4 regions of the Bradyrhizobium sp. 45 genome follow, and region 4 is predicted to be linked to each of the others. Evidence: predicted binding sites of a transcription regulator. Region 4 holds the regulator's gene; each other region holds the start of a gene.
The links. Region 4 encodes PhoB, which activates phosphate uptake and scavenging genes when phosphate is short. Its sites were predicted from a motif close to TGTCATNNANCTGTCAT; they were not measured.
Positions count from the first base shown of each region.

Region 1: a site for PhoB is predicted at 2,823-2,839, ahead of ugpB (sn-glycerol-3-phosphate ABC transporter substrate-binding protein UgpB). Genes of this name have one in related genera too.
Region 2: a site for PhoB is predicted at 2,753-2,769, ahead of phnC (phosphonate ABC transporter ATP-binding protein). Genes of this name have one in related genera too.
Region 3: a site for PhoB is predicted at 1,424-1,440, ahead of IVB42_RS19605 (DUF2794 domain-containing protein). Genes of this name have one in related genera too.

Region 1 covers NZ_JADPIX010000049.1:439,149-443,256, forward strand. Annotated here, with positions in the region: gene IVB42_RS08455 (GIY-YIG nuclease family protein) at 1-220, shown strand, start outside; gene IVB42_RS08460 (MarR family transcriptional regulator) at 237-698, opposite strand; gene IVB42_RS08465 (organic hydroperoxide resistance protein) at 854-1,279, shown strand; gene IVB42_RS08470 (CaiB/BaiF CoA-transferase family protein) at 1,456-2,673, shown strand; gene ugpB (sn-glycerol-3-phosphate ABC transporter substrate-binding protein UgpB) at 2,894-4,108, shown strand, end outside.
Region 2 covers NZ_JADPIX010000122.1:225,779-229,886, forward strand. Annotated here, with positions in the region: gene IVB42_RS21305 (hypothetical protein) at 1-137, shown strand, start outside; gene IVB42_RS21310 (DUF1045 domain-containing protein) at 141-839, opposite strand; gene IVB42_RS21315 (alpha-D-ribose 1-methylphosphonate 5-triphosphate diphosphatase) at 858-2,051, opposite strand; gene IVB42_RS21320 (chloramphenicol acetyltransferase) at 2,048-2,707, opposite strand; gene phnC (phosphonate ABC transporter ATP-binding protein) at 2,891-3,700, shown strand; gene phnD (phosphonate ABC transporter substrate-binding protein) at 3,764-4,108, shown strand, end outside.
Region 3 covers NZ_JADPIX010000110.1:148,010-152,117, reverse strand. Annotated here, with positions in the region: gene IVB42_RS19610 (DUF1223 domain-containing protein) at 134-910, shown strand; gene IVB42_RS19605 (DUF2794 domain-containing protein) at 1,503-1,871, shown strand; gene IVB42_RS19600 (GNAT family N-acetyltransferase) at 1,964-2,494, opposite strand; gene IVB42_RS19595 (Bax inhibitor-1/YccA family protein) at 2,723-3,514, opposite strand; gene IVB42_RS19590 (FtsX-like permease family protein) at 3,785-4,108, opposite strand, start outside.
Region 4 covers NZ_JADPIX010000049.1:55,384-59,491, forward strand. Annotated here, with positions in the region: gene IVB42_RS06775 (aspartate aminotransferase family protein) at 1-580, opposite strand, end outside; gene IVB42_RS06780 (GcrA family cell cycle regulator) at 1,036-1,548, shown strand; gene phoB (phosphate regulon transcriptional regulator PhoB) at 1,787-2,494, opposite strand; gene phoU (phosphate signaling complex protein PhoU) at 2,517-3,233, opposite strand; gene pstB (phosphate ABC transporter ATP-binding protein PstB) at 3,244-4,065, opposite strand; gene pstA (phosphate ABC transporter permease PstA) at 4,062-4,108, opposite strand, start outside.

The DNA of each region.
Region 1 (4,108 bases), 380 kb from region 4:
CAGCATCGAATTTCCCGAGCAGGAATACGTTGGGGCTACGGAAGATCTGAAGCGCCGGTTTCCAGAGCACAATGCTGGCAAATCCACCCACACTGCCAAGTTCAAGCCTTGGAAGCTGATCTGGTACTGCGCCTTCCCTGACAAGCACAAAGCGCTCGCTTTTGAAGCCTACCTGAAGTCTCACTCCGGCCGAGCCTTCACAAAGAAGCGGCTGTCCTAAGAGCGCACCTCTAACCCTACTCCCCGATCACCGCATTCAACCGATCGCGCAACGCCACAATCTCGTCCTTCATCGCGACAAGCTCCGAGACCGAGCAGTCCGATGCCGCCAGAATCGATTGCGGCACGGCCCGCGCCTTGTCCTTCAAGGCCTGGCCCTGCGGCGTCAACGCGATCAGCACCTGACGCTCGTCCTCGCTCGAGCGCGTGCGCTTGACGAGGTGGGCCGCCTCGAGCCGCTTGAGCAGCGGTGTCAGCGTGCCCGAATCCAGGTGCAGCTTTTCGCCGATGCTCTTGACCGGCACGTCGTCGCGCTCCCACAGCACCAGCATCACCAGATATTGCGGATAGGTCAGGCCGAGCCGGTCCAGCAGCGGCTTGTAGACGCGGTTGAACGCATGCGCGGCGGAATAGACCGCGAAGCAGATCTGGTTGTCGAGGCGCAGCGGCGCGTCCGCTGCCGAATGTTTCCGGGGCATCGAGAATCTCACAGGACTTGCTCCATTCTGGGGCCGGCCGTCGCTACATTCAATTGCGAACAATTAAATGTGAGACGCTATAATTTCAATTGCGCGCAATCTAATTGCCTGCGATAAAGATGGCGCCCCCACCCCGAAAACACAGGGAGACAAAAATGTCAGTGAACGTCCTCTACAAGACCAGCGCAAAGGCCACCGGCGGCCGCGACGGCCATGCCGCGACCCTCGACGGCGCGCTCGACGTCAAGCTCACCACGCCGAAGGAGCTCGGCGGCGGAGGCGGCGCCGGCAACAATCCCGAGCAGCTGTTTGCTGCGGGCTATGCCGCCTGCTTCATCGGCGCGATGAAGTTCGTGTCCTCGCAGGGCGGCCCCAAGGTTCCGGCCGACGCCTCCGTGACCTCGACCGTCGGCATCGGCCCGCGCGCGGCCGGCGGCTTCGGTCTCGACATCGACCTTGCCGTCTCGCTGCCGGGCCTCGCCCGCGCGGAAGCCGAGGCGCTGGTCGAGAAGGCGCACCAGGTGTGCCCGTATTCCAACGCGACGCGCGGCAATGTCGACGTCCGTCTGACGGTCGTCTGATCGGTTAGCTGAAGCGGCTGGCCCGAGATACCCCTCGGGCCGGCCGCCTCCCTTGATTTGCCATCCCGCGGGATTGCGGCGAGCGGCCTGCATGACGCCCTACGCGCGAAGCCATTGCCGGCTCGGACGAACCTCGTTAGGCCTGTGATCAATACCGACACAGGGGACGCGAAGGCATGACTGAAGCCGCCAGTTCTGGAGCTGCCATGGGTGCAATGAGCGGCCTGCGCGTCATCGATCTGACGCGCGTGCTCGGCGGCCCCTATTGCACCCAGATCCTCGCCGACCATGGCGCCGACGTGATCAAGGTCGAGCCGCCCGCAGGCGACGAGGTACGCGACTGGGGCCCTCCCTTCCACGAGGAAGACGCGGCCTATTTCATCGGCATCAACCGCAACAAGCGCTCGATCGGCCTCGACCTCGCCTCCGAGGGCGGCCGGACCGTGCTGCTCAAGATGCTGGAGAGCGCCGACGTCCTGATCGAGAACTTCAAGCCGGGCACGCTGGAGAAATGGGGCATCGGCAACGAGGTGTTACGCGAGAAATTTCCGCGCCTCGTGCATTGCCGGATCTGCGGCTTCGGCGCCGACGGCCCGCGCGGCGGCAATCCCGGCTATGACGCCATCATCCAGGCCATGACCGGCATGATCGCGGCGACCGGCTCGCCCGAGAGCGGACCGATGCGGATCGGCGTGCCGCTGGTCGACATCGGCACCGGCCTCTATGCGGCGATCGGCATCTTGATGGCGCTGTCGGAGCGGCAGCGCTCGGGCCAGGGCCAGTTCCTGGAGACCACGCTGTACGAGACCGGTCTCGCCATCATGCATCCGCACACCGCGAATTATTTCATGCATGGCAAGCCGCCGTCGCTCACCGGCAACGAGCATCCCAACCTCGTGCCCTATGCGATCTTCCCGACCAAGACCGACGACATCTTCATCGGCGTCGGCAATGACGGCACCTTCCGCAAGCTCGCCAAGGAGATCGGCAAGCCCGAGCTCGGCACCGATCCGCGCTTTGCGCGCAACAAGGATCGCATCGGCAATCGCGAGGCGCTGCGGGCCGAGCTTGCCGCCGTGTTCAGCCAGCACGAGGCCGAGCCGCTGTGCAATCGCCTGCTCGCCGCGGGCCTGCCCGCCGGCCCCGTGCAGAAGATCGACCAGGCATTGACCAACCCGCACACGATCGCGCGCGGCGATATTATCGAGAAGGATTGGTACAAGGGCGTGGCGTCGCCGATCCGGCTCGACCGCAGCAAGCCGAGCCTGCGGCGCCTGCCGCCGAAATTCAGCGAGCACGCCGCCGAGGTCCTGGGCGAATTCGGCTACTCCAGGTCCGAGATCGACGCGATGGTCGAGCAGGGCACTGTCTGCGGCCCCGAGCGCAAGCGCTAGCGCCCTCGCCTTCCACATCCCACGGCAATGCCGCAGTGCGGTGCGGGCGCTCTGTGCACCGCGAACGGAGGACGCTGCGCGCGCGGCATTCGCCTATTTGACGGCTTCCCTTTTCCAGCGCTTGCCGCTTTCGTTTCGGCCGCTTACACAGTCATGTGAACGTCATATGGCGCTGCTAGCGCAAGCGATCATTTTTGACGGCCCAAGGGAGGTTTACTTGATGGCTCTTCGACATTTTGGAGCGGCTGCCGCTATTGCACTCACGGTTGGACTATCGGCCTCGCCGGCCTTGGCCGTGACCGAAATCCAGTGGTGGCACGCGATGACCGGCGCCAACAACGACGTCATCGTCAAGCTCGCCACCGACTTCAACGCGTCGCAGAGCGACTACAAGGTGATCCCGACCTACAAGGGCAACTATCCCGATACGATGAACGCCGGCATCGCGGCGTTCCGCGCCGGCAACGCCCCGCACATCATGCAGGTGTTCGAAGTCGGCACCGCGACCATGATGGCCGCGACCGGCGCCGTGAAGCCCGTCTACAAGCTGATGGCCGACGCCGGCGAGAAGTTCGACCCCAAGATCTACCTGCCCGCCATCACCGGTTATTATTCGACGTCGAAGGGCGAGATGCTGTCCTTCCCTTTCAACTCGTCCTCGACCGTGATGTGGGTGAACCTCGACGAGCTGAAGAAGGCGAACGTAGAGATCCCGAAGACCTGGCCCGAAACGTTCGAGGCCGCCAAGAAGCTGAAGGCTGCCGGTCATGACACCTGCGGCTTCTCGGGCTCCTGGATCACCTGGGTCAATCTCGAGCAGCTCTCGGCGTGGCACAACGTGCCGCTCGCCAGCAAGGCCAACGGCCTCGACGGCTTCGACACCGTGCTCGAGTTCAACGGACCGCTTCAGGTCAAGCATCTCGAAACCCTGGTCGAGCTGCAGAAGACCAAGACCTATGACTACGCCGGCCGCACCAACACCGGCGAAGGCCGCTTCACTTCGGGCGAGTGCCCGATCTACCTGACCTCGTCGGCCTTCTTCGGCAACGTCAAGGCGCAGGCCAAGTTCAACTTCACCGCCGTGCCGATGCCGTATTATCCCGACGTCAAGGGCGCACCGCAGAACTCGATCATCGGCGGCGCTTCGCTGTGGGTGATGGGCGGCAAGTCGGCCGAGGAATACAAGGGCGTCGCGAAATTCCTGACCTTCCTCTCCGACACCGATCGCCAGGTCTACATCCACAAGGCCTCCGGCTACCTGCCGATCACCAAGGCGGCCTACGCCAAGGCGAAGGAAGAAGGCTTCTACAAGGATCAGCCCTATCTCGAGACCCCGCTGCTCGAGCTGACCAACAAGGAGCCGACCGAGAATTCGCGCGGTCTGCGCCTCGGCAACATGGTGCAGCTGCGTGACGTCTGGTCGGAAGAGATTGAG
Region 2 (4,108 bases), on a different contig from region 4:
TGGCGTGGCTGGTCTACCGCCATCTGGGATTGAGGTTCGTCTCGCGAAGCTGGTTCAATCTGGATGTAATCTGGGCCACCAGCCTCATTCTGGTTGGCGTTGTGGCCTTCGGCTTCAATCTCGCGAGCTGGCACTGACACTTACTGGGTCAAAGCCCACTCGCCGATGATGCGGAAGCGAGCCTTGGCGTGGTCCTGTTTGAACAGCGCGACGCGATCGATCGCAAGCGTCTTGAGGCCGAGCGCAGCAAACCTTCCCTGCAGCATTTCCAGAATCGGCCCGCGCCGCTCCACGTCGAGCCGGCCCGTCAACGTCATGTGGAAACGGAATTCCTCCATCACGTAAGGATAGCCCCAGCGGTCGAGATAGTGGCGCTGCCGTTCGCTCAGCTTCTCCGGCTTGCGCCGCGCACGGTCTTCCGCGCTCAGCGGCGCGCGGAAGGAGTCGAAGTCGCGCGCGCAATCGGCGGCGAGCTGCTGGAGTTCGCCGACCGGCTCCCCGGGAATGACGGCGATGAAGCCGCTGATGGAATCGACGACCGGGCGGATCACCGGAATTGCGCGTGCCCTGCCGGCGAATGTCGCGCAGGCCGCAACAAGCTCGACCTCGCGCCTGTCGGACGCCAGCGCCATCGGCGCCTTCAGCGTGGCGTGAAAGCCGTATTTGCGGGGATCGGCGGTGACATCACGCCAGTCCGGCGCGAGACGCGATGCGTCGGCGGGAAACGGCAGCTCGTTGCCGGTATAGGCATCGTAGCCGAGCAACTCCTCGCCGAAGCGGGTGAGCGCGCTGTCGCTGCCTGCGGCAAAATAGATCGCGTAGCGGGGGAAACTCGTCATCGTCCGAGCATAGCGGGTTTATGCCGCGGCGACAGCTTGGCGCGGGGTAGCTGGCATGCCAAGCAACCGCGTCGCCTCGGTGAGATGCACGAGCTTGCCGCCTGATATCACGGCGATCAGCCGCGGCCGCAGCGGCATGCTGTCGTCGACCAGCAGAATGTCCGCGCGCCGGCCTTCCGCGAGCACGCCGCGATCTGCAAGACCGGTCGCGCGCGCGGGCGCGGCGGAGACCAGATTCCAGGCCTCGGTCAGCGGCAGCACGCCATCGGCGGCGAGCCGGAACGCAGCGAGCAGCTGCGCGGGATAGTAGTAGTCCGAGGCCAGAACCGAGCAGAGCCCTTTGGCGATCATGTCGGATGCCCTGGTCCAGCCCGTGTGGCTGCCTCCGCGCACGACGTTCGGCGCGCCGTAGACGATGGCGTCACCGTGGCTTGCTGCCGCCCGCGCTGTCTCCTCGTTGATCGGAAACTCCGCAATCGCCACGCCCATGGCGCGAAAGCCTTCGCGCATCGCCGGCGTCGCATCATCGTGCGAGAGCATCCGCACGTCGGCGGCGCGGGCCGTCGCGGCCAGCCGTGACACGGAAGCCGGCACATCCGCGGCGCGGGACATTATGTGTCCGACCAGCCGGTCGAATTCCTCGCTCGACAGGCCGGTGCGCTCCACCATGCGATTGCGCTTGCGCGGCTTGGCCATGTCCCCAACCGTGCCGTCCATGTGGTCGTTGAAGGCGAACAGGTCGACGCGGCCCTCAGTGAGCCATTGGCTGATCTCGGTTTCGGCGTCGAGATTGTAGGTCTCGTGGCGCAGGTGAAAGCGGGTGTCGGCGGCGAATTGCGGGCGCTGCCGTTCGATCGCCTCCATCAGGCTGCGCGCATTGCCGGCGCTGCGCAGGCCCGGCTCCCACGAACAGGTCGTGGCGTGAAAAACCGTGGTGATGCCGTTGCTGATCGCCTGGCGGTCGCTGTCGGCGAGCGCGACGTCGATCGGGAAATCGACCCCGGCGCGCGGCATCATCTGTCGCTCGAAGGCATCGCCATGCAGATCGACGATGCCCGGCAGGACCAGCAGATCGCGCGCCTTGATCGCCAGCCGCGCCCGGCTGCGCGAGGCATTGATCTCTGCGATGTCCGTTCCGGACACGAGAAGCGACGTTTCGGCGAACTCGGAGCCGATCAGGGCCCGCCCGCCCTCGAGGAATATGTCTGTCACGCGACCGCGCTTCGTTTGCTGGCAGAAGAGGGTGCCCCTGCTTCGTATGCCGTGAGGAAATCCTCAATCCCGAGCTTGCGGAAATTGGGCAGGGCTTCACGCAACTTGTCGTGATCCCAGTCCCACCAAGCGAGCCTCGCAAGCCGCCCCGCAACCTCTTCCGAGAACCGCCGGCGCACGATGCGCGCCGGATTGCCGGCGACGATGGTGTAGGCCGGAACGTCCTTGGTGACGATGGCGCCGGCCGCGATCACCGCGCCGGTGCCGATGTTGCGGCCCGGCAGAACGATCGCGCCATGGCCGATCCAGACGTCATGGCCGATATGGACGTGATGCTGGCGCCGCCAGTCGAAGAATTCCGTGTCGTCGCTCTCGCCTTCGAAATAGGCGCTCGAACGATAGGTGAAGTGCGCCTGCGTGGCGCGTTGCATCGGGTGATTGCCCGGATTGATCCGTGTCATCGCCGCGATCGAGCAGAATTTTCCGATGGTGGTGTAGGTGATCTGGGCGTCGTTCACGATATAGGAGTAATCCCCCATCGTCACCTCGTGCAGCATCGTGCGCGCGCCGACCTCGGTGTAGGCCCCAAGCCTGGCGTCGTGCAGCTTCGCGGAGGGATCGACAGTCGGCTGGACCGAAAGAGCTTTGGCGGCCATGTTGAATCCGAACGAGAGGGCGGGCGTTTCTCTTCGAGCGGCTTGATGACAATGTCATGACGACGCCATGACAGGGGATGAACAGGAGATGAGGTGTGTAGGATCGCCGCACCGCAACGTCCGTGTCACACAAGTGTCAAGCGCCGGCGTTAGCGGTGGGTCCCAGCTACTCTGGAGCCCTGCATGCTGGTGGTTGAAGGTCTGACGTGTCGCTTCGGCGTGAAAGCCGCGGTGGACGACGCCTCGTTTCAAGTCTCTCCCGGCGGCTTCGTCGGCGTGATCGGACGCTCCGGCGCCGGCAAGTCGACCCTGCTGCGCACCATCAACCGTCTCGCGACCCCTGCACAGGGCCGCATCCTGTTCGACGGCCTCGACGTCACGGCGCTGCGCGGCAAGGAGCTGCGGCAGTGGCGGGCGCGCTCGGCGATGATCTTTCAGCAGTTCAATCTGGTGGGCCGGCTCGATGTGCTCACCAACGTCCTGATGGGACGGCTTGCGACGATGCCGGCCTGGCGCTCGCTGTCGCAGACCTGGCCCGAGCAGGACAGGGCGCTGGCGATGTCCGCGCTCGAACAGTTCGACATTGCCCCGCTCGCGGCCCAGCGCGCCGATCAGCTCTCCGGCGGCCAGCAGCAGCGCGTCGCGATTGCCCGCGCGCTGGTGCAGCAGCCCGACATCATCCTCGCCGACGAGCCGATCGCCTCGCTCGATCCGCGCAACACCAAGATCGTCATGGATGCGCTGCTGCGCATCAACAAGCACTTCGGCATCACGGTGCTCTGCAATCTGCATTCGCTCGACCTGGCGCGCAGCTATTGCGACCGCCTGATTGGCATGGCGCAGGGCCGCGTGGTGTTCGACGGCGCGCCGGCCGAGCTGACCGACCACGTGGCGCGCGAGCTCTACGATCTCGAAGCCGCCGAAGTCATGGGCGGCACGCCTGCACCGGTGCGACAGGGCATTCCGGCGCTTGGAACGGCGGCCGCCGCCTGAGCTGCGCCGCATCAGGACTTACCAATTTTGCGTCAACCGACCTCAACCAATGAAGAGGCTATCATGATTACTCGCAGATTGATTCTCGCCGGCGCCGCCGCGCTCGCGTTGACGACTTCGGCCTCCGCCGAAGACTGGAAAGCCAAATATCCCGAGCTGACCTTCGCGGTCATTCCGGCGGAAAACGCCTCGGGCGTGACCGAGCGCTGGGCGCCGTTCATGAGCTATCTCTCCAGGGAATTGGGCGTGAAAGTCACGCTGCGCATCGCCAACGACTACGCTGCCGTAATCGAAGGCCAGCGTGCCGGCAACATTCACATCGCGAGCTACGGCTCGGCCTCGTTCGCCCGCGCCCGCCTGACCGGCGTCAAGACCGACGCCTTCGCCAACGACATCAACTCCGACGGC
Region 3 (4,108 bases), on a different contig from region 4:
TGGGCCCGCCCGGCACAGAACCTCCCCTTGTACGGTTCTTGGACGGACAACAAATGTGTGAGGCCCGTAAGATTACGGTGACCATCCGGCGGTAAGATTTCCCTCTCACGAGCAATGGTGTGCGGCGTTCGACATGACAACAATGACGGCTTCTCATCTGGTTTCACGCTGGTCCGGTGCCCTCTGGTCGGGAGCTCTTGGTCTCTGTGCAATCGTCGCCGTCATCCGCCCTGCCGAGGCTGATCCCCGCGCCGTTGTCGAGTTGTTTACCTCGCAGGGCTGCTCCTCCTGCCCGCCGGCCGACAAGATCATCGGCGACCTCGCCCGCGATCCCTCGATCATCGCGCTGAGCATGCCGATCGACTATTGGGACTATCTCGGCTGGAAGGACACATTGGCCGATTCGCGCTTCTCTGCACGGCAGCGTGCGTATTCGCGCATGCGCGGCGACCGCGAAGTCTACACGCCGCAGGTCGTGGTCAACGGCTCCACGCATGTCGTCGGCAGCGACCGCACCGGCATCGAAAGCGCCATCGGCAAAACCGAGACGGGCACTGGTGTGATGAGCGTGCCGGTGACGATGTCGCTCGCGGGCAAGCAGATCAACGTCTCGGTGGCCGCGAGCAAGGAGCCGACGGCGTCCCACGGCGAGGTCTGGATCTGCTCGATTGCGAGGTCGGTGCCGATCGCGATCAGTCGCGGCGAAAATCGCGGACAGCAAGTGATCTATCACAACGTGGTGCGCAACCTGCTGAAGGTCGGCGACTGGACCGGCCGCCCGGAAAGCTGGACGGTGCCGATCGAGAACCTCACGCGTGACGGCGTCGACGGTGCCGTGGTCTATGTCCAGGACGGCAGCCGGGAGAGACCGGGCCCGATGCTGGGCGCGGCGTACACGTCGCTGCACTGACGCGCACTTCGAATCGTCCGACTCAAGCACACTCTCAATCCTCATGGTGAGGAGGCGCGTCAGCGCCGTCTCGAACCATGCAGGCCCTGCTGAGGCAGCTCGGCCTCGATCCTTCGAGACGCCGCTTCGCGGCTCCTCAGGATGAGGGGAAAGGGTTTTTGCTGAGATGCTGAGATATCCGTCGAGGCAGAAACATCCCGACCCAAACAATTCGACTCAAACAAAAAAGGACCAACTCGCGTTGGCCCTCCTTGTCGTGCGAACAGACCCGATCCTGACGGCCCCGGGGGGCTGGGGGCTGAGGAATCCGGAACCGAAAGGACCGGGTCAACGCACATAGGTCTTTTCGCAACGCAGGGCGGCAGTCGCTTGGCGGAAAAGCGGCGACACTATGATTCCTGCTAACGATCCCGTGACGGTTTGCCGCGACAGAGTTCCACCGCTGCGTGTGGGCGGATTGGCTCCGATTCCAAGGTCCTTCCAAGGGCCCTTGCGGTGGGGAACAGTTGGCGCAATCATGCAACCGTCATGATCCGCGGTCGAGGGACGGTCTTCGCGGACGCGGTCATGCTGATGCGACAGGAGGCGGCCTATGAGTCTGTCGGAGGATACCGATCCGAGCGAACAGCGTGCGGCGGCGCGCCCCGCCGCTTCGAATGCGCAACTGAGCCGCGTGACGTTCAACCGGCTCGAGCTGCACCGTATTCTCAATCTCTACGGCCGGATGGTTGCCGAAGGCGAGTGGCGCGACTATGCCATCGACTTCCTCAGGGATCGCGCTGTGTTCTCGGTCTTTCGCCGCGCCTCGGAAGTGCCGATCTATCGTATCGAGAAGGATCCGCGCCTCGCGCGCAAGCAGGGCATGTACAGCGTGATCTCGGCGACGGGCTTGATCCTGCGCCGCGGCCACGAACTGGAGCGCGTGCTCCTGGTGATCGATCGCAAATTGGCGGTGGTGTAGCAGGGATCCAGTAGCCCGGATGAGCGTAGCGACATCCGGGTCTTTGCTTGCAGCGTTCCCGGGTATCGCTTCGCTCACCCGGGCTACGGGCCTTACTTCCCCGGCACGCTCTTGGCGCCCTCGCCGAGGCTCCGCTGCATCATTACCGTGTCCAGCCAGCGGCCGAATTTCAGCCCGACGCTGGGATGCGTGCCGATCATTTTGAAGCCGGCCCTGGTGTGCACGCCGATCGAGCCGGCATTGGTGGAATCCCCAATTACCGCGATCATCTGACGGAAGCCGCGTGCCTCGCATTCGACGATCAGCCGCTCCAGCAGGAGCGCCCCGATGCCGCGGCGGTGGAAGGATGGATCGAGATAGATCGAGTTCTCGACCGTGAAGCGGTAGGCCGGGCGGGGCCGGTAGGCACCGGCATAGGCGTAGCCGGCGACGCGCCCGTCGAGGATGGCGACGAAATAGGGGTAGCCGCCGTCGATCAGCGTGCGGTAGCGGCGCGTCATCTCGGCAAGGTCGGGCGGCTCCAGCTCGAACGTCGCGGTGCCCTCGCGGACAGCCTGCCGATAGATGGCCGTGATGGCGGGGAGGTCGGCCTCGGTGGTGGGCCTGATATCGGGTGCGGACATGCCGCAAGATTAGAGCCTTCCCGGGGCGGCTGGAAGAGGCAACCGTGCTTCCTCATACTCCGTCCTTGCGAGGAGCCCTTGCGACGAAGCAATCCAGAAATGCACCAGCGGAGGGACTCTGGATTGCTTCGCTGCGCTCGCAATGACGGTGGGTGTTGAGAGGCTCGCCCCAAACAAAAACCCCGGCCTCTCGGCCGGGGGTTGCTGTCGTCCACTCTGGGCTGGCGCTTAGTCGCGCTGGCCGAGGAGCTGCAGGAGCAGCGTGAACAAGTTGATGAAGTTCAGGTACAGCGACAGCGCGCCGGTGATGGCCGCACGCTCTGCGATGTCACCGCCGGCCGAAGCGTAACCGTAGATGTAGTCGTTCTTCAGCCGCTGGGTATCCCAGGCGGTGAGGCCCGCGAACACCAGCACGCCGACCACCGACACGACGAACTGCAGCACCGAGCTCGCCAGGAACAGGTTCACCAGGCTCGCGATGACGATGCCGATCAGGCCCATGAACAGGAACGAACCCATTCCGCTCATGTCACGCTTGGTGGTGTAACCGTAGAGGCTGAGCGCGCCGAAAGTCGCCGCGGTGATGAAGAACACCCGGACGATCGAGGTGTGCGTGAACACCAGGAAGATCGAGGACAGCGAGACGCCCATCAGTGCCGCGAACACCCAGAACAGGATCTGGGCGGTCGAAGGAGCGAGCCGGTTGATGCCTGCCGAGATCACGAACACCATGGCGAGCGGCGCGAGCATGAACAGCCACTTCAGGGGGCTGACGAACATCGCGTAGCCGAACGGCGTCAGGAACAGCTTGCCGACCCGCACGGCTTCCGGGGTCGGAACGTCCGTCACGGCGGCCATGTAGACGCCGAGGGCGGCAAGGCCGGTGATGGCCAGGCCGATGCTCATGTAGTTGTAGATGCGCAGCATGTAGGCGCGCAGGCCGGCATCGACCGTCGCGGCGTCAACACGCCCGGCGGCCCTGCCGAAAGGAGAAGCGTAATTGCGGTCTAGGTCCGACATGGTCGAATTCCCGTTGGTTGGTCCGGTCCGGCATGAGGGTCGCCATGCCGCCGGTTCGTCAAATTCTATCTCGGATACCGATGTCTGCCGACTAAATTTTGGCTAACAATCGGGGCTCCGAACCCATTCGATATGTGGGAAACTAACACATTCGCTGCAACCGTCCACGCGCGGCTGAATGTCGCCCTTACCTGCAATCCAGACGAGCGGACGTGGTTAATCGCTGGAATCGTGCGATTTCGCTCCCGTGCCGCCGCCCGCTACCATTTGTCACAAATTCCGCAACACCGTGGCGGGCTTTTTGTTCAACGCCAGCAGGGTGCCGGCGAGCCCGAGGCCGACCGTGACGACCAAGGCAGCCGCGACCACGCCGGCTGCGCTGCCGCCCTGCCAGACGAAAGTGAGGGTCATCAGCCGGGTCACGATCATCCAGGCCGCGACGCTGCCGGCGAAAACGCCGAAGACCGCGGTGGCAAGCCCGATCAGGAGGTATTCGAGCGCATAGGCGCCGAGCAGCCGCAGCCGGGTCGCGCCCAGGGTCTTGAGGATCACCGCATCGTAGACCCGGTGGCGATGGCCGGCGGCGAGCGCGCC
Region 4 (4,108 bases):
GCACACCGCCCTCGCCCTGGATCGGCTCGATCAGGATGCCGGCGGTCTGCGGACCGATTGCCTTTTTCACGGCATCGAGATCGCCATGCGCAACCTGGTCGAAGCCCTCCATCGGAGGGCCGAAACCTTCGAGATATTTTGCCGATCCCGTTGCGGCCAGCGTCGCCAGCGTGCGGCCATGGAAGGCGCCTTCGAAGGTGATCATGCGATAGCGGTCGGGATGACCCTTTGCGGCGTGATAACGGCGCACGACCTTGATCACGCATTCCAGCGCTTCGGCGCCGGAATTGCAGAAGAACACGAAATCCGCGAAACTTTCATTGCACAGGCGCGCGGCGAGCTTTTCGCCGTCCGGGCTCTGGAACAGATTCGACATGTGCCAGAGCTTGGTGGCCTGCTCCTGCAACGCCGCGACCAGCGCCGGATGGGCATGGCCGAGCGCATTCACCGCCACCCCGGAGGTGAAATCGAGATAGCGCTCGCCATTGGTCGCGATCAGCCAGCAGCCTTCGCCACGCTCGAAACCAAGGTCGGACCTGGCGAAAACGGGGAGCAAATGCGGCGCTGCGCTGTTAGTCATGATGGTCACTTGAATGTTGCGGACGGAGTGAGCGTGCATTGCGCAACGCACCATCGACCGGCCCGGAAAACGAAACGTGCCGCCTCTTGAGGGCGGCACGTGCGACTATCTTAGGCCTGGTGAAACGGGTGTCAATGCCGCCCGGAAAGCCTCGCGAAACGCTGAATCCGTAGTCTTGCGGTGCCGATTTTGCGGGATTTGGCCACGGAACATGTGGAAGCGAGTCGGCGGACTCTTGCGCGGGAGTCACGCCATATTGTAGCGTTTGGATTGTCAGATACGACATCTCGTGCAGTGGTTCTGATCTTTAAGTCCTTATGTACCGGCGTAAACGTTCGGGCGTTCAAGACGCGCCCGGCGAGCCTTAAGGGATTCTGGCGGCACGGGTTTTTGAAGGCTTAGGCATTCGCTGCGAGGCCCCAGGATGGCTGGCGCGCAGCGAGGGAAAGGGTGCAATGACGGTTTTGACCTGGTCCGATGATCGCGTCGAGCAGCTGAAAAAGCTCTGGGAGGCCGGACTTTCGGCCAGCCAGATCGCGGCGGAGCTCGGCAATGTGACCCGCAATGCCGTGATCGGCAAAGTGCACAGGCTCGGCCTTTCGGGCCGCGCCAAGAGCCCATCATCGGCAGCGCCGCGGCCGCGCAAGGCGCGCCCCGCGCAGCACATGATGCGGGTGAGCCGCCCGATCTCGCGCGGCAACACCGCGCTGGCGCAGGCCTTCGAGGTCGAGGCTGAGCCGGATCCGGTCACCTACGACAACGTGGTGCCGATGAGCCAGCGGCTGTCGCTGCTGGAATTGAACGAGGCGACCTGCCACTGGCCGGTCGGCGATCCCTCGAGCCCGGACTTCTTCTTCTGCGGTGGAAGGGCGCTGTCCGGACTGCCCTATTGCGCCCAGCACTCGCGCGTTGCGTACCAGCCCGCGTCGGATCGGCGCCGCGCACCGGTAAAGCCGGGTCCCCGTTAGTCGTCACGCGAAGACAGTTCAACAATTTCAGTGTCGTCCCGGCCTAGTGCGCAATTGCGCACGGGGGGCCGGGACCCATACTCCGAGCACGCAATAATCGTGCGGAAGGGGTCACTCCGAGTCTTCGCCAAACCACGTTCGGTGGTTATGGGTCCCGGATCAGCGCTCGCTTCGCTCGCTTGTCCGGGACGACGGCTGAGAATGCAGGGACAGCTCGCCAACAAACAAGCCTGCAACCCTACACCTGCTCCGCCTTCGCGAAGCGATCATCCAGCGCGTAGCCGGCGCCGCGGACGGTGCGGATCGGGTCCTGCTCGCGGCCGAGATTGAGCAGCTTGCGCAGGCGGCCGATATGCACGTCGACGGTGCGCTCGTCGATATAGATGTCGCGGCCCCAGACGCTGTCGAGCAGCTGCTCGCGCGAGAACACCCGTCCCGGATGCTCCAGGAAGAACTCCAGCAGGCGATATTCGGTCGGACCGAGATCGATCGGCCGGCCCGAGCGCGCCACGCGGCGCTTGTCACGGTCGAGCTCGATGTCGCCAAAAGCAAGGACGGTGGCGAGGCGCTCCGGGCTCGCGCGCCGCAGCAGGCCTTTCACGCGCGCCAGCAGCTCCGGCACCGAGAACGGCTTGACGATGTAATCGTCGGCGCCGGTCGCAAGACCCCGCACCCGCTCGCTCTCCTCGCCGCGCGCGGTGAGCATGATGATCGGGAGCTGCTTGGTCTCGGGACGGGTGCGAAGCCGCCGGCACAATTCGATGCCTGACAGGCCCGGCAGCATCCAGTCGAGCACGATCAGATCGGGGATGTGCTCCTTGAGGCGGGTGTCGGCGTCGTCGCCGCGCATCACCGTCTCGACGTCATAGCCGTCGCCTTCGAGGTTGTAGCGGAGAAGCTCGGTCAGGGCTTCCTCGTCCTCAACCACCATAATGCGTGCGCCCATCGGGTCGTCGCTCCTTAAGTCTTCAGGTGTTCGGTACCGTGTTGGCAAAGGTCGTCATGTCGCCCTTCGGCCGCTTGTCGGTGATCGCCTGGCCCTCGATCATGTAGAACACGGTCTCGGCGATATTGGTGGCGTGGTCGCCGATCCGCTCGATGTTCTTGGCGCAGAACATCAGATGGATGCAGAACGAGATATTGCGCGGATCCTCCATCATGTAGGTGAGGAGTTCGCGGAACAGCGAGGTGCAGATGGCGTCGACTTCCTCGTCGCCCTTCCACACCGCCATCGCCGCCGGCAAATCATGCGCGGCATAGGCGTCCAGCACCGACTTGACCTGCTGCTGCACGAGGTCGGTCATGTGCTCGAGGCCGCGGAACAGCTTGAGCGGATGGAAGTCCGTCTCCAGCGCCGCGACGCGCTTGCCCATGTTCTTGGCGAGGTCGCCGATGCGCTCGAGATCGGTCGCGACGCGCATGGCGCCGACGATCTCGCGCAGATCGACCGCCATCGGCTGGCGGCGGGCGATGGTGAGCACCGCACGCTCCTCGATGCGCTTCTGCAGCGCGTCGAGCTCGGTGTCGATGGCGACGACGCGCTGGCCGAGCGGGACGTCGCGGCGGATCAGCGCGTCGACGGACTCGACGATCATGCGCTCGGCGATGCCGCCCATCTCGGCGACCAGGCGAGTGAGTTCCTGGAGGTCGGTGTCGAAAGCCTTTGCGGTATGTTCAGAACCCATGTCGCGTCTCCTAGCCGAACCGGCCGGTGATGTAATCCTGCGTGCGCCGATCTGACGGCGACGTGAAGATCTTGCTGGTGTCGTCGAACTCTATCAGCTCGCCGAGATACATGAAGGCGGTCTTGTCGGAGACGCGCGCCGCCTGTTGCATGTTGTGGGTGACGATAGCGATCGTGTAATCCTCGGACAGCTCCTGGATCAGCTCCTCGACCTTGGCGGTCGAGATCGGGTCGAGCGCCGAACAGGGTTCGTCGAACAGGATCACCTCGGGCCGCACCGCGACGGTGCGGGCGATGCAGAGGCGCTGCTGCTGGCCGCCGGAGAGCGACAGGCCGGAGGCGTTGAGCTTGTCCTTGACCTCGTTCCACAGCGCGCCGCCGCGCAGCGCCTTCTCGACGCGGCCGTCCATCTCGGACTTCGAGATCTTCTCATAGAGACGGATGCCGAACGCGATGTTCTCGTAGATCGTCATCGGGAACGGCGTCGGCTTCTGGAACACCATGCCGACGCGGGCGCGCAGCAAATTGAGGTCCAGCCTGGGGTCGAGAATGTTGGTCTGATCGAGCATGAGCTGACCGGTGGCGCGCTGGCCGGGATAGAGGTCGTACATCCGGTTGAAGATGCGCAGCAGGGTCGACTTGCCGCAGCCCGACGGACCGATGAACGCCGTAACGCGGTTGGCGCCGAGCGTCAGGTTGATGTTCTTCAGCGCATGGTGCTCGCCGTAATAGAAGTCCAGGTTACGCACGGTCACCTTGGGGGGCGCCTCGGGCAGCACCGCCGCGTGCGGCAGTCCACCGGACGCGCTCATCGACACGGAAAGATCACTCATTTTGCGGTCCTCTCGGCGCCAAGGATGCGCGCGAAAATATTAA